One region of the Paenibacillus sp. F411 genome, then DNA from elsewhere that is predicted to be linked to it. Evidence: riboswitches for the same ligand, from Rfam matches in the RefSeq annotation. Region 1 holds a riboswitch; the other holds the start of a gene.
The links. A riboswitch is a leader RNA that binds a small molecule or an ion and turns the genes downstream of it on or off. The one in region 1 is predicted to bind ZMP and ZTP.
Positions count from the first base shown of each region.

Region 2: another riboswitch for ZMP and ZTP. It lies ahead of rpiB (ribose 5-phosphate isomerase B); the one in region 1 lies ahead of purT (formate-dependent phosphoribosylglycinamide formyltransferase).

Region 1 covers NZ_JAGFIP010000002.1:11,723-19,752, forward strand. Annotated here, with positions in the region: gene JJQ72_RS02460 (ABC transporter permease) at 1-264, shown strand, start outside; gene JJQ72_RS02465 (ABC transporter permease) at 236-1,060, shown strand; gene JJQ72_RS02470 (ABC transporter ATP-binding protein) at 1,057-2,103, shown strand; gene JJQ72_RS02475 (CDP-alcohol phosphatidyltransferase family protein) at 2,119-2,712, shown strand; gene JJQ72_RS02480 (SDR family NAD(P)-dependent oxidoreductase) at 2,761-3,525, shown strand; gene JJQ72_RS02485 (YojF family protein) at 3,633-3,977, shown strand; gene bshB2 (bacillithiol biosynthesis deacetylase BshB2) at 4,000-4,659, shown strand; gene JJQ72_RS02495 (YebC/PmpR family DNA-binding transcriptional regulator) at 4,698-5,420, shown strand; ZMP/ZTP riboswitch at 5,526-5,606, shown strand; gene purT (formate-dependent phosphoribosylglycinamide formyltransferase) at 5,683-6,846, shown strand; gene JJQ72_RS02505 (hypothetical protein) at 7,030-7,470, shown strand; gene JJQ72_RS02510 (stalk domain-containing protein) at 7,579-8,030, shown strand, end outside.
Region 2 covers NZ_JAGFIP010000010.1:150,453-158,482, reverse strand. Annotated here, with positions in the region: gene glyA (serine hydroxymethyltransferase) at 107-1,357, opposite strand; gene JJQ72_RS12280 (TIGR01440 family protein) at 1,416-2,009, opposite strand; gene rpiB (ribose 5-phosphate isomerase B) at 2,133-2,588, opposite strand; ZMP/ZTP riboswitch at 2,706-2,788, opposite strand; gene JJQ72_RS12270 (low molecular weight protein arginine phosphatase) at 2,932-3,516, opposite strand; gene JJQ72_RS12265 (manganese efflux pump MntP) at 3,561-4,121, opposite strand; gene JJQ72_RS12260 (L-threonylcarbamoyladenylate synthase) at 4,388-5,632, opposite strand; gene spoIIR (stage II sporulation protein R) at 5,772-6,461, opposite strand; gene JJQ72_RS12250 (FtsW/RodA/SpoVE family cell cycle protein) at 6,703-7,905, opposite strand.

The sequences.
Region 1 (8,030 bases):
ACATTTCCGTTCATGCTGCCGCCGTTATTGTCTTCATCAATCATTGTATTTGCTTATACCTTTGGTTCCTTTGAGGTGCCGTACATATTAGGGTCGGTCAGTCAGCCGGCTCTGCCGATTCTTGCCTATGAGGCCTATACCAATCCGGATTTGACCTATCGCCCGGAAGCGATGGCGATCAACATGGTCATTACGTTGATTAGTGTGGTGTTAGTGTTCTTATACTTGAAATGGGGTGAACATCATACGGTACAGCAGTCTTAAGCAAAGGAGCGGGTATGCCGGGGTCTTTCTCCTGCTGCTGGCCGTGTTTATTCTTCCGTTCGTGCCGCTGCTGATCTGGTCCTTCTCGCTGCAATGGCGCTTTCCGGAGCTGCTGCCAGTCTTTAGTCTCCGTGCATGGTCCTATGTGTTCTCGTCTCATTCCCAGGTATGGACCTCCATTCTGAACAGTTTGGGGCTTGCAGCAGCGACAAGTGCGATCTCGCAGCTGGTTGCGTATCCGGCAGCAAGAGCTCTCGGCTTGTATATTCAACGCGGGAATCGCTGGATTCGCCTCGCACTGATTGCCCCCATTCTGATTCCCGGCATTGCCATTGCGGTCGGGGTACATGTGTTTTTTCTTCAGATCGGGCTGTCTGACCGCTGGCTGGGTGTGCTGCTTGCTCATCTTATTCCGGCAGCGCCATACTCGATCTATTTGCTATACGGCTTCTACGCCGGCTATGATTCCGGATATGAGAAGCAGCTGCGCCTGCTGGGTGCCACGCGCTGGCAGTCGTTTGTTCAGGCTGAGCTGCCCCTGTTGAAGCCGGTGCTCACGCTGAGTATTCTGTTCAGCTTTCTGAACTCCTGGAGTCAGTATTTATTTACGCTGTTCATCGGCGGGGGAAGCTTGATTACACTGCCGATGCTGCTCTTCAGCACACTTTCTAGCGGCGATTACAGTCTGATGGGAGCTTTAAGCATGGTATTTGTTATTCCTGCGTTGTTGGTTGTGATCTACAGTGCAAGAGAAACACAGGTGGATCAATTTGCTGAAAAGGGGGAAGCGGCATGACCGCCATTACAAAAGAGCCGTTCCTGCAGGTGTCCGGTATCGGCTGCAGCTACAGCTCATCGTTTACTCTGGCCGAACAATCCTTTACGCTGGAGAAAGGACAGCTGCTCGTGATCCTGGGACCTTCGGGAAGCGGAAAATCAACGCTGCTGCAGCTGCTGGCCGGTCTTCTTCATCCAGAGCGGGGCAGCATCATCATGGGCGGCCGGCGTATTCATCAGCTTCCACCGGAGAAGCGGGGGTTGTCCATGATCTTTCAGAAGCCTTACCTGCTGCCGTTCTTAAGCGTCGGACATAATGTTGAAATCGGATTAAAGCTGAAGGGCGTAAAGCCGAAGGAAAGAAAAGCCAAAGCGGAGCAGCTCTTGGCGGAGGTGGGACTTGCGGGCTTTTACTCGCGGTCCTTGTCTTCATTATCCGGTGGCCAAGAGCAGCGCGCAGCGCTGGCCCGGTCATTGATCATTGAGCCGGAGCTGCTGCTGCTCGATGAGCCATTCAGCCAGCTGGACCCGCTGCTTCGCAGGCAGATGGGCAGCTGGCTTGCAGATCTCAAGCGTACGCGCGAGGTTCCAATGATCATGGTGACGCATGACCGGGAAGAGGCCATGACGCTGGGCGACCGGTTTCTCCTGGTGAATCAGGGGAAGCGAGAGCAGTACGGGACCTTGGAGGATCTGTACTATCGTCCGGCAAGCCCGTGGGCAGCGGCATTTATGGGGATGGACAACAGGCTGAGAGGGATCAAGCTGGGAAGCCGGGTGCGTACCCTGTTTGGAGAGCTGCCGCTTCATCCCTCACTGGCTTCATTACGTGATGGACCGGTTCAGGCTGCATTAAGATCCGAATGGCTGATTCTGGATTCTTCATCTCCGGTGCAGGGAGAGGTGCGGCGTGTTTCTTTTCGGGGAGATCATACGCTGCTGGAGCTGGAGGCTCAAGACGAGCACCTGGTGATGAAGCTGCCCGGACTGGTGCAGCATGTTCCCGGTCAGCGGTTAGGCATTCAATACAATCGGGATGAGCTGTGGTGCTTTCCCATGTAAGAAGGAGGGGAGAAAATGCTGGACTCTTATGCTAGAAATACCGTTCAGCCGATCATCCATCGGGGCGCCATCGTCCTTCACAAAGCCGGCCTGTCGGCGAATGCGGTCAGCTGGATCGCAATGACGCTCGGAGTGGGGAGTGCTGCGGTGTTCCTGGCTGGCTATCCGGCTGCCGCTGTTGTGATGTTATGGCTTTCCGGCTATCTGGATGCTGTGGATGGAACCATTGCACGCATGACCAAGCCCTCCAAATGGGGCAATGTGCTGGATATTGTGTTTGATCGTATCGTTGAAGGGGCTATGATGTCCGCCCTGGTTCTAGCGTATCCCGGTGCAAATGCACCGTTAATTTTGAGCCTGGCTGGAATACTGGTCGTGGTGACAACCTTTTTGGTGACAGGAAATGTGATTGAGAATTCAGGCATAAAAGGGTTTCATTATAACCCCGGGATCTTGGAGCGGACGGAATCCTTTGCTTTTTTTACCGTGATGATGCTGTTTTCTTCGGTGGCGTTTGCCGCGGCCTGGATTTTTTTCAGCCTGTTAGTGCTTACTGCGATCAAGCATCTGTGGGATGTATACACCTGGTTAAAGCGCCATGGGGCTTAAAAAGCTAGCACGGCGGCATTCTATTTCACATGTAAGGGAGAGGGAAATATGCGTATTGATTTGACAGGGAAAATGGCTCTGGTCACTGGGGGTACGGGCCAGCTCGGTCGGGTAATGATTTCTACACTCGCGGAGTGCGGAGCTGATATCGTCATTCATTACCGGAGTAATGCGGAGAAAGCGAATCAGCTGCTTCAGGAGGTTCTGCAGACCGGAAGAAAAGCAATGATCGTTCAAGGAGATATGACGAGCCAGGAATCCGTGATGCAGATGAAGGAGCAGATTCAAGCCAGTCTGGGCAGGCTTCCAGATATTACGGTTGCCAATGCTGTCGAGCAGTACGCCTGGACCTCGGTTCTAGAGCAGGATCCCCGTGATTATCAGAGTCAGTTCGACAGCTGTGTGATGCAGAGCGTTTATCTTGCCAAAGCCTTTGTTCCTTCCATGGCCGAGAGAGGTTACGGAAGGTTTATCGGGATCAATACGGAATGCTCCATGCAGAATTTCCCGAACCAATCAGCGTACACCGCTGGAAAAAGAGGGATGGACGGCGTCTATCGCGTACTGGCGAAGGAGGTCGGGGAGCAGGGGATTACGGTCAATCAGGTCGCCCCGGGATGGACGGTCAGTGACCGGGATCGGGATCAAGGGACAGAGCATAACGCCTCTTATGAGCAGCAGGTTCCCCTGCGGCGCCGGGGTACGGATCAGGAAATTGCCAATATGGTGGCTTTTCTTGCATCAGATCTGGCTTCTTTTACGACAGGCGCGTACATACCCGTCTGCGGCGGTAACGTCATGCCGGCCATTTAGTCATTCCAAGGAGGCGTCCTGAACCTTTTTTCATCTCGGCTTAAATGTGATAGAATAGTCATATTCGCACTTGAACATGAACTAACTTACTTGAGCCGGAGGGTACCATGGAGCTTATTAATTTATCAGAAGTACAGCAGATGCTGAACAAGCTGCAGGATCAGGAGCTTTACGTCCATCTGGAGCTGACTACAGGTGCATATGCTGCGCATGTGGACAGCTCCCGACATCCTGCGGCTAATTTTATAACCAATGCCAAGGTGTGCTATTCCAGTGGAAAAATTTCTGGAGCAGGACCCTACCGGGTTGGCTTGAAGACCGAAGAGGGCTGGGTTTACGCGGAAGGACTCACGCACTTTGAGGAGAGCGATACAGAACGCCTGATTTTGGCAGGCCATGATAGTCAGGGCAAACTGGTCGTTGCATTGCAGCTCAGCCAGGAGCCTTTTTAAGGAACAGGAGATGAACGACATGATGACAAAAAGGGTCCTGGTTGTATTTCCGCACCCGGACGATGAAGCCTTCGGCACTTCCGGGACATTGGCGAAGCTGATTCACGAGGGCTGGCAGGTCACCTATGCCTGTCTTACGCTTGGCGAAATGGGCCGGAACATGGGGGTGCCTCCCTTTGCCAATCGGATTACGCTTCCGGCCATTCGTAAGCTGGAGCTGGAGGAATCCTGCAAGGCGATCGGAATACAGGATGTAAGAATGCTGGGCTTCCATGACAAGATGGTGGAATTTGAAGAGCCGGAAGTGATCGACGGTGAAATGAAGAAGCTTCTGGATGAGGTAAAGCCATCGCTGGTGATTACCTTCTATCCCGGATACAGCGTTCATCCGGATCATGATTCTACAGGGGCTTCTGTTATCCGGACGATTCAGAGACTGCCGAAGGATGAGCGCCCCGAGGTGCATTGCCTTGCATTCTCCAACGGCTGTCGGGATTACATTGGAGAGCCTGATGTATATCAGGATGTTGAGGAATATATAGATCAGAAGATCCAATCGATTACAGCACATCGTTCGCAGTTTCAAGCCCCGGAGCTCGTGGGCGACAAGAAGCTGTCCCGAGAAGATATGGTTCTGCGATTTGGTGTGGAAAGCTTTTGGACCTACCCTTTTGAAGGGTAATCTAACAGATTTAAATTCATAGAGAAAGCGGGAGCGGTATGGGTCGCAAATGGAATAATATTAAGGAAAAGAAAGCCTCCAAGGATGCAAATACGAGCCGGATTTATGCGAAATTCGGCGTAGAAATTTATGTGGCTGCAAAGAAGGGTGAGCCGGACCCGGAGTCGAACCGAGCGCTGAAGGTCGTTCTGGAGCGGGCCAAAACCTATAACGTGCCTAAAGCCATTATTGATCGGGCATTGGATAAAGCAAAGGGCAGCGGCGAAGAAACGTACACAGAGCTTCGTTATGAGGGCTTCGGTCCCAACGGCGCTATGGTCATTGTCGATACGCTGACGAATAACGTGAACCGGACGGCATCAGATGTCCGCTCTGCATTTAACAAGAATGGCGGCAATATGGGCGTCAGCGGATCGGTAGCTTATATGTTCGACTCCACGGCCGTGTTTGGTATGACCGGTAAATCGCTGGATGAGGTGTTCGAGCTTATGATGGAGGCCGACATCGAAGTGCGTGACATCGTGGAAGAGGATGATGTCGTCATTATTTACGCAGAGCCGGATCAGTATCACGAGGTCCAGGAGGCGCTGAAGCAAGCCGGTGTTACTGAATTCACGGTTGCTGAATTGAGCATGCTGCCTCAAACCTATGTCAGCCTGCCCGAGGATTCCATTCCACAATTCGAGAAGCTGATCGATGCGCTTGAGGATCTGGAGGATGTGCAGCAGGTATACCACAACGTGGAGTATGACGAGGAGTAATCATGAACTCACTTTTTGTGTAGAACAATTATACAAAGAATAGGAGTCAGTTGCCTTAATAGTTGCGGGATGACTCTAAAATACGTATGATAGAACTATAATTCAGCACGGAGATGTAACTGGCGTAGCATGGGAAACCATGGGGGAGCATCATCGTGGATATCGCCGTACGCCTGGGCAGAGGTAAGGAGTGTCTTTCTCCTTGCCTCTTTTTTGTAATTTCGGTTCTGCCGGATCATTTCGACAAAGCGAGGAGATTACCATGTTAAAGACCCGCAAAATGATGCTGCTTGGCTCTGGGGAGCTGGGCAAAGAGGTTATTCTGGAGGCACAGCGTTTAGGTATTGAGACGGTGGCGGTAGACCGTTATGGCCATGCACCTGCCATGCAGGTGGCTCATCGGCACTATGTGATTGATATGATGGATGCGTCCCGGCTGCGTCAGATCATTGAGGAAGAGAAGCCGGATTTGATCGTTCCGGAGATTGAGGCCCTGGCCACCCACGAGCTGGAAAAGCTGGAGGCGGAAGGACACCGCGTGATTCCGACGGCGCGTGCAGCAAGGCTGACCATGGACCGTGAAGGCATTCGGCGTCTGGCTGCCGAGAAGCTGGGTCTGCCTACGGCAGGGTATCAGTTTGCCGACACATACGAAGAATTCGATGCTGCGGTCAAGTCAACCGGCTATCCTTGCGTGATCAAGCCGCTCATGAGCTCTTCAGGTAAAGGACAAAGTGTATGCCGCCGTGAAGAAGACATTCAGTCCTGCTGGAATATGGCGATGGAAGGCGGCCGTGTGCAGAACGGAAGAGTCATTATTGAGGAATTTATCCCGTTTGAATCTGAGATTACACTGTTAACCGTTCGCTCGGTCAGTGGAACCAGCTTCTGTCCACCAATTGGACATATTCAGGAAAGCGGCGATTATATTGAATCCTGGCAGCCTCATGCCATGAGTGAAGACCAGCTTGCCGAGGCCAAAAGAATTGCTCAGGCTATCACTGATGAGCTTGGCGGTTACGGCTTATTTGGGGTCGAGCTGTTTCTAGCCAAGGACCGGGTTTACTTCAGTGAAGTTTCCCCACGGCCTCATGATACTGGACTTGTGACCCTGGTTACCCAGAATCTATCAGAGTTTGCACTTCATGTCCGGGCGATTCTGGGCTACCCGATCCCTGAGATTGAGCTGATTACGCCTGGCGCCAGTCGGCCGCTGAAGGCTGCGGCCGAGCTGGAGAACTATGAAGTGACTGGCGTCGAGAAGGCCCTTGCTGTCCCTCGTACCCAGGTTCGGATCTTCGGTAAGCCGGTGACCAAGATCGGTCGCCGGATGGCGGTCGCATTGTCTGCAGCGGACAGTGTAGAGCAGGCCAGAACTCACGCCAAGCAGGCCTTGGATGCTATGCAAATTGTACCTTCTGAATGATAAAGCCAAACAAGCGTGCGATCTCATCATGAGGCAGCACGCTTGTTTTGTTGATAAACCCCTTCAGGTATTTCATACCTTCATCAAGTGATTTAATTCACAACACGGAGAATCTATGGTATATTGTTTCCATTCCTACAAATTACGGCTTGCACAATGATCAGGGACAAAAGGAGTGGGGTTATGAGGTACACATTGAATGCTTTTGGTAAAGTGCTTGCGGCTTTTTTGACACCGGCCATGGTCTCGTTCTTCTTTACGCTTCAAAGATCCTTTGAGATCCAGCCAAGTCATGAGGTTAGCTCATCCACCGGTTATATATTTGCAGCCGGTTACGTCTTCTTTCTTCCGTTCACTCTATTATTCCTTCTGCCATTATCGCTTCTAGCAGATATGACCATTGCGAGAATTCTTCATACCTTACGTCAAAAACAAAGGCATTTCATCACAATTATTGTATCCCTATTCGTGTACGGCGCGTTAGGTATGCTTGGTGGATGGTTGGGAGGATTAATGATTCAGCATTGGTTCCAAATGTCGATGACGATCCTGCTTGCGATTCTTTTCTGGGGGCTTCAGACTGTCATAAGTATGGCTTTAATCTTCTTTGTTCGTAGAAAATAAAGATCTGTGGCGAGGTTTTAACCATTTAGACAAGAACTTTTTACCAAAGTGTGCGTTTAATACTAGGGAGCTGGAAAAATAAAACGAGAAACTTAAGGGAGCACAGGTATGAATTTGAAAAAGTTAACGATATTCGCTTTGCTGGTCGTCGTACAGGCTGCTGCAGTTCTTCCTGCAGGAGCTGAGTCTGTAAGTACGGGACCCGTACCCGGCACAGTGACCGGCGAAGTCTATGAAGCACCGCAAAGTGAGAAGAACGGACAGCTAGAAGTTATTCAAGGAGAAGTGGAAAAAGTAGAAGCGGACAAGGACGTTGTACCAGGGCAAGGTACAGAAGAAGCAGAAGAAGGGGCTGGAAACAGTCTGGAATCGGAGCCAGCGCCAACGCCGGTGTCCATGAACGAACTCATTTTTTATTATAATAGTACAAAGCTTGAGCTAGGCGGACAGGTGTATCAAGCGCCGCAGCCATTGCTGGTCAATAAAGGTATTTCTTATGTTCCGATCCGGACGCTGGTTGACCGTGTTGGTTTCAAGCTCCGCTATGAAGCCAAGACGAA
Region 2 (8,030 bases), on a different contig from region 1:
GATGAATGTTTTCCACCTGTAGAAGCGGCGTTTCCCGCTCTGTAAAGAATATGCAAGAAACCCCGTCATACCTGACGGGGCCTTGGTAATAGCAGTCGATAAAGGATTAGTATTTCATTTCAGGATACAGCGGGTATTGGTCCGTCAGCTCAGCCACCATACGGGCGGCCTTCGCAAGATTCTCCTCGTCCTTCGGCTGGCGAAGTGTCATGGCAATGACCTTGCCGATCGTCTTCATTGCAGCTTCGTCCATGCCGCGGGAGGTGACTGCCGGCGTACCAAGCCGGATGCCGCTGGTAACAAACGGAGATGTCGGGTCAAACGGAATGGCGTTCTTGTTCACCGTGATGCCGATGGAGTCGAGCACTTTTTCCGCGTCCTTGCCAGTGATGTCCATATTGCGGGTATCGAGCAGCATCAGGTGATTGTCAGTGCCGCCGGATACAATGTTCAGGCCTTCCTCAATCAGCGTTTCGCACAGCACCTTCGCGTTGTTCACCACCTGCTGGCAGTATTCCTTGAAGGAAGGCTGCAGCGCTTCACCGAAAGCCACCGCCTTGGAAGCAATGACGTGCATCAAAGGACCGCCCTGGGAGCCAGGGAACACAGCCTTGTCAATAGCCGTCGCCCATGGCTGCTTGCACAGAATCAAGCCGCCGCGAGGTCCGCGCAGTGTCTTGTGCGTAGTTGTCGTTACAAAATGCGCATGCGGAACCGGGCTCGGATGCAGACCGGCTGCAACAAGGCCGGCGATGTGCGCCATGTCTACCATGAAGAGCGCGCCGACGTCGTTTGCGATGGAAGCCATTTTTTCGAAATCAATGATCCGCGGGTATGCACTCGCGCCGGCTACAATCAGGCGAGGGCGGTGCTTGAACGCCGCTTTGCGGACTTCATCATAGTCGATGAGGAAGCTATCTTCCTGTACGCCATAGGCAACGAAGTTGTACAGCAGGCCCGAAGCGTTCACAGGGCTGCCGTGCGTCAGATGTCCGCCATGAGCAAGGTTCATACCCAGTACGGTATCTCCAGGCTTCAGCACAGCCAGGTAAACGGCCATGTTCGCTTGTGCGCCGGAGTGAGGCTGTACATTCGCATGATCTGCTCCGAACAGCTCCTTCGCACGGTCACGCGCCAGATCCTCAACAATATCTACACGCTCACAGCCGCCGTAGTAGCGCTTCCCCGGCAGGCCTTCCGCGTATTTGTTCGTCAGCACGGAGCCCATAGCTTCCATAACAGCCTCGCTGACAATGTTCTCTGATGCAATCAGCTCAATGTTGCTGCGCTGGCGGGAAAGCTCCAGATTCATGGCTTCCAGTACAGCCGGGTCGGCCTTGCGCAAATGTTCCATCATAATTATTTCCTCCCTGAATCTACATAGTATTTATATAAAAGTAAGGTAAATAACGTCATCAATCACAAAAACCGGCTCCGCTCTCGTTCTCCAGCCTGTACACGGCGCGTTCGCCGCCGATCAGCTTCGGGCGGGTAAATGCCGCGGTTACTCTCGCCTCGCCGATGCTGCGGCGCGAAGGGCGGAAGGGCACCGCGACATGCTTCAAATGCATGCCAATCAGCGTCTCGCCAATATCGAGCCCCGCATCTGCCGCGACATGCTCCGCCAGGCACGGCTGCCGGAAGCTGCGGTAAGCGGCCGCGGCCATCGAGCCGCCGGCTTTAGGGACGGGAATCGCTGCAACCTCATTCAAGGACAGCCGCTCCAGCACCTTCCGCTCCATAACCAGCGCGCGGTTCAGATGCTCGCAGCACTGATAAACCGTATCAAAGCCCAGCTCCTGCTGCACCTCTTGAATGCCTTGAAGCAGCTGCTCCGCGATGTCCAGGGCGCCGCTTGTGCCGATCCGCCGGCCCGCCGCTTCACTCGTGCTTGTGCCGACCACCAGCACCTTGCCCGACCTGAGACCGGCTGCTTCCGCCAGCTCTCTCAACACCTGCACCGTCTGCTCCTTCAAGCTCATGTCTCTCACTTCTGCCCCATGCTCCATCCAGTGGACCGCCTCCCGCCTGTATATTGTATGGAAGTGTTCTTATGCCAAGTTGAACCGTATCCTTAGAAGGGCCGCAGCCTCGGCTTCCCCCGAAGAGCAACAAGCTCCAGGCTCCAGGGTTTAAGCTTTCAGATACCGATCCTCAATGGCCTTAATCTTGCTTACACGCCCGATGTGGCGCACACCTTGGCTGAATTCCGTAGTCAGCCAGGCCGTTACGATCTCCGCAGCCAGCCCCGGCCCCACGACACGCTCGCCCAGTGCCAGCACATTGCTGTCGTTATGCTCCCGCGTCGCTTTGGCGGAGAATACATCATGGGTCAACGCGCAGCGGATGCCCGGCACCTTGTTCGCTGCAATGCTCATGCCGATCCCCGTTCCGCAAATCAGAATGCCCCGGTCAGCTTCACCGGCGATGACCCGCTCGCAGACGGGCAGAGCATAATCCGGATAATCCACAGACGTCTCACAGCCGCAGCTTAAATCCTCGACCTCATGCCCCAGCTCCTGAATGACCTTGATCATCTCTTCCTTCAAGCGTATACCGGCGTGATCCGTGCCCAATGCGATTCTCATGATTGAAAAACCTCCTCCTGATTTCATCCTCTGGTTCAAATACTAGTTATAGTATAACCCATGGTCTGGCCAAAAGACGAAAAAAGAGCAGTCTGCACACGCATAGCGTGCACAAATGCTCTTTGCCCAGGCGACCGGCCGTATGTCTCCGATGCTCCATCGTGGTTTACTCCACTTCGTCGCCAGTTACATCGGAATCTCACTTTTTCCACTTCATCTTAAATCAAAACATCCCCAAAAGCAAGGGAGACATTTGGACCATTTACGTCGATGTGCAGCCGTCCCTCATTCTCATAAACAGCAGGATGAAAGACTGCAAAAAACCGGCTCTCTAAAGCCAGCCTCAGCGCGCTTCTCCCTCCAGCTTGTCCAGCAGGCGGAACAGCGCGGTCCGGATCTCGGCCGCCGTCGCCTCATAGTCCTCCAGCGAGCCGCCATAAGGATCCGAGATATCAAAGCTCGGAATCCGCTGGCGCAGCTCGATCAAGCGCTCCCGCTCCTGGCTGGACTGGGCACCCCCGAGCGAACGGGCCAGCTCTGCCGATACATAGAGCCGGTCCAGCTCCTGCAGATCCTGCATGACCTGCTCATCCGCTCCGGCAAATTCCTTCAGCGTATGCACCTTGTCTGCTGCCTCCGGAAACCGGGAAATCGCGAACTGCTTGTGGGACTGAGTCAGTGTCAGAATCAAATCTGCCCATGCTACCAGCTCCCGGCTGAGTGGCTTCGAGGTGAATTCCCCCTCAATGCTCTGATCCCGCAGCACCGCCTGGGCGTGACGCGAAATCGGCATGCCCTCCACGGCAGCTACCCCGGCAGAGCGTACCTCAAGCTTCATGGACCTTCCGGCCGCCAGCTTGCGCAGCATGCCTTCTGCCATGGGGCTGCGGCACGTATTGCCTGTGCACAGAAACAAAATATTAGTCACGGCTTCTCGCCTCCTGTCGCCTGTAAAGATCTGCGGTTATTGTATCAAAAGATAAACATCAAGCCAAACAGAAGCAAAATCGCGCCCCCTGCCAGCTCGCCGTATTCCCCCAGACGGCTTGCCGCCTTCCGTCCCAGCAGCAGGCCGCAGATGGACATCAGCCCGCCGACAATACCGAAGGCATTGACGATCAATGCCGCGTGGCTGTTGAACATCCCCAGGGAGACTCCGACCGAGAAGGAGTCGATGCTGACGCTCAAGGAAAATAGAAGCATCCCCAGCAGGGTCGTATGGTTCACGGGACGGGATTCCCCCTGTTGAAAGGAGTTCCAGATCATATGTCCGCCCAGCAGCACGAGCAGCCCTCCCGCTGCAATCCCCGTAATCTCGCCCAGCAGAGCGCCGACATATCGGCCGAAGATGAGCCCCAGCAGAGGCATCAGCATATGAAACAGTGCCGTCATGAGCCCGATGCCCAGAACATGCCGAAGGCGTACCCCCTTCATGCCGACTCCGATGCCCAGCGAAAAAGCATCCAGCCCCAGGGCCACGGCCATCATCAAGATCGCGGCCAGCTGCCCGGTCTGGACAGATGTCTCCAGCATGCGCTTTCCTCCAAGTCCTATGGTCTTGTACACCATATGCGGACAAGGAGGAAATCATTCCGCGCGGGCGCGGGAAGGCCCGGGCCGAGGCGGTGCTGTAGGCGCGTTGAGCATCGCGGGCGCGGGAGGCCAGGACCGGGGCGGCGCTGGGGGCGCGTTGAGCATCGCGGGCGCGGGAAGGCCAGGGCCGAGGCGGCGCTGGGGGCGCGTTAAGCATCGTGGGCGCGGGAGGCTAGGGAGGGGACGAGGACAGTGCGTCCCGCTGATTAGGCGTCGGCATCTATGATGTGATGCCCCGCCGCCTTCAGGAGCCGGTTCATCACTGCGGCACCGAGGCCTTCCTCCGGGCAGGCTTCCGCCAGGAGGAAGGCCGCGCCGGCCTCATCGAATTGCCGCAGGCCGGCGTACAGCCGCCGTGCCGCTTCCTCTGGCGCGGCCAAGCTGCCGAGCGAGACGGCAACGTCCGCGCGGTAGAAGCCGATGTGCTCGTCGAACGACAGCACACCGGTCTTCTCCCCGCGCGTGCGGGCCGCGTCCAGCTCGGCCTGGATGCGGGCGGACACGGCAGCTGCCGTCCGCCCGGTGACCACGCACAGCGCGCCCTGAGGCGCATAGTGCGTGTACTTCATGCCCGGCGAGCGGGGCGCCGGGCTGTCTGTGCCCCCGGCGTGCGCCAGCGCCGGGTCGCGCCGCACGCTTGCCGCAATGCCGGCAAGCTGCTCCTCGGTGACGCCGCCGGGGCGAAGCACCGTAACGGCGCCGTCCGGGGCGGCCTGCACGACTGTCGATTCGACGCCGACGCCTGCCGGTCCGCCGTCGAGCACACCGTCGATGGCCCCGGACAGGTCCTCCAGCACATGCGCGGCCAGCGTCGGGCTGGGACGGCCCGAGCGGTTCGCGCTCGGCGCGGCCAGCGGACAGCCGGAGGCGCGGATCAGCGCCAGCGCCGCCGGATGATCCGGCATCCGCACGGCGACCGTATCCAGTCCGGCCGTCACCCGCGGCGATACCGCGCCGGGCTTCACCGGCAGCACCAGCGTCAACGGGCCGGGCCAGAACTGCGCCATCAGGCGCCGCTCGGTGTCATTCACGCCGGTCACCAGCTCCTGCAGTTGTGCCGGATCTGCAATGTGTACGATGAGCGGATTGTCCGAAGGCCGTCCCTTCGCGGCAAAAATCTGCTCCACCGCAGCCGTGCTGCGCGCATCCGCGCCGAGCCCGTACACCGTTTCCGTCGGAAAAGCGACGGTTCCGCCTGCCGCCAGCACGGCTCCTGCTTCCTGCAGCGCACAAGTGTCGGGTGCATCCGCACTGCCGAGAATCTCCTCCGGCCCTCTCCCGCTACCAGCTGACAGTCTGCGGGAATCCGCATGGAACAAAGCCGCAGCGCCCCCTTCAGCCTCAGCCCCATCAAGGGCGCTTCCGCCCAGCATCCACAGCTTCGTTGCACGCTTGCCGCCGGTCAGCGGCTGTCTTTCTTTTGCTGCATCCTGCCATTTCTCATGCTTCATCTATATCCCAAGCTTTCTCTTCGAATTCAATCACAAAAAGTGCTTCCAGCCCTGAGCGCTCCCCGCCGCTTGGCAAGCGGTCGTGGCGGCGCTGAAGAGAACAAGCACTCTTTTGCTAGAAAGTGTATCATATTCCACCCTACTTAAACAGTCCGCTAACCCAGCTCCACAGTGACGCCAGCAGGTCCAAGAGGAAGAACCGTACCTCCGGCGCACTCGCCTCTGCCTCTGCCGTCTCAGACGGAGCGGGCTCGGCAGAAGCCGTGCGTGTTCCTGCAGCCTCCTTTGGCGCACTCACATCTCCATTGTCCCCGATGAAGCACAGCGGCGGAAACAGCACGCACCACCAGTTCTTGCCCTTGCCGGATCCCAGTGTAATGCGAACCGCCTCGTAATCACCTGCGGGATAAATCACTCTTCCGTACATTTTGGTCGGAAAAGGGACCTCGCCCAGCTCCACCCGGTAAGCATACGTGATACCCCGTGCAGCCAGCTCCTGTGCAACCAGCGCCTCGATCTCCGGCAAGTGATTTCTCGTCATCGCCTTCGCCTGCTCCAGGCTCTCCGGTGCCAGCTCACCCACCCAGCTCTTCATCTGCATCACGACAGCGTCACGAATGTCCTGCTTCACCAGCTGGTCCTCCGGGGCGTCGGAATGAGCAAGAATGCGGAGCCGAATGGACTCCTCCGGGATGGCGCCTTCCGTGACAGCAGCATCAATGCGCTGCTCCTCCCAGGACATGACAACCAGAAACAAGATGGATAATAGCACGACAATTTGCTTGACTGCAGTACGCAGTGGATCACGGGATGGATGGGATGATTGCATTGGACAGCCGCCTCTCTTACGATAACTCTATGATACTACCAGTATGTCCGGCAGCTTTGAGAGATAAACGTGGCGGTCTATGATTTTTTGATAGACTTCTTCTCTATCCAAAAAAAAGCCCCGCACGGGGGCCTTCAGCTTTGGGATCTTTATGGTTCATCTCATCTTGAGCATCCCCGCCAAACTCATCCTGCTGCCAACCAGGCATGGCGGCACCCCGCCACGCCCTGCTGGACTGACATCAACGGTTCTGCGGACGAATCCGCGCCGCCTGGGTGCGGTAGGTTTTGGGCTCGGGGAAATCCTCCTCGATGTCCTGCCCGTGCAGCTTGACGCTCATGGCCACGCCCAGCGAAGCCATGCTGATCACGAGCGACGTTCCGCCGTAGCTAATGAACGGCAGCGTAATGCCTGTCAGCGGCATCAGCCCGATAAACATCCCGATGTTCTCGAAAATCTGATAGAGCAGCATCGACACAATACCAACGATCATGAACGGACCTGCCCGCTCCCGGCTTTCCAGCGCGATCAGAATCATCCGGTGGATGAGAATGAAATACAGCAGCAGGACGACCGAGGACCCGACAAACCCGTATTCCTCCGCAATTTGCACAAAAATCGAATCCGAATACGTATAAGGCACGCGACCCGACTGAACCGACGTCCCCTGCATAAAGCCTTCCCCGTTCATCCCGCCGCTCGCAATAGCCAGCTTGGCATTATACGTATGCCAGCCTGCGCCGGACGTATCCACACTGGAGGCCATCAGCCAGGGATCGATCCGGTCCATCCAGTGCGCACGGGAGCCCTTGCCCAAGAACTCCTCAATCTGATCATGATAATGAATGTAGGCCTGAATCCCGCCAAAAGCCGTCCCTGCCACCAGCACCAGACCGATCAGCGCATGAGTCACCTTGACGTTTCCGATCCACAGCAGGCCAAGCAGAATGACCACATACGCCAGTGCATTCCCCAGGTCATTCTGAATCATGACGAGCGCGAACGGAATGAAGGTCAGCAGGCCGATCGGAATAATATCCTTGATAAAGGAAAGCTCCGGCTTGTTTCTCATAATGAGCACATGAGTGACAAAAATAATAAGAATGAGCTTGAACATCTCTGCCGGCTGCAGGTTCACAATCCCGAGATCCAGCCAGCCCTGGGCGCCATTAATTGTCTTCCCGAAAAATAGCGTAAATACCAGGATGCCGATGCCGCCCAAATAAATATACAGGGCGTATTTGTGAAGCAGCCGGTAATCCAGCAGACTCATGCCGAAAAATGCAATAAACGCGACGACATAGTAAGCCATCATCGTCAGATGGCTTCCGTCCATATCCGCTGTATCTTTGGTGACGCTGTATATAGACGTAATGCTGACGATCATCATCCCTACCAGGGCGGTGACGATGAGGTAGTCGATTTTTTTAAGCTTATTCAGCATGTCATCCCTCCATGCAAGAGCCGGGCAAGCTCTTTAGTGTTTCCATTTTCAAGTTCATATCCTCCATCTATTGTAAAAGAAAACCTTCCCGCAGTACAATGCCAGCGCTCATGATGGACTCCTTG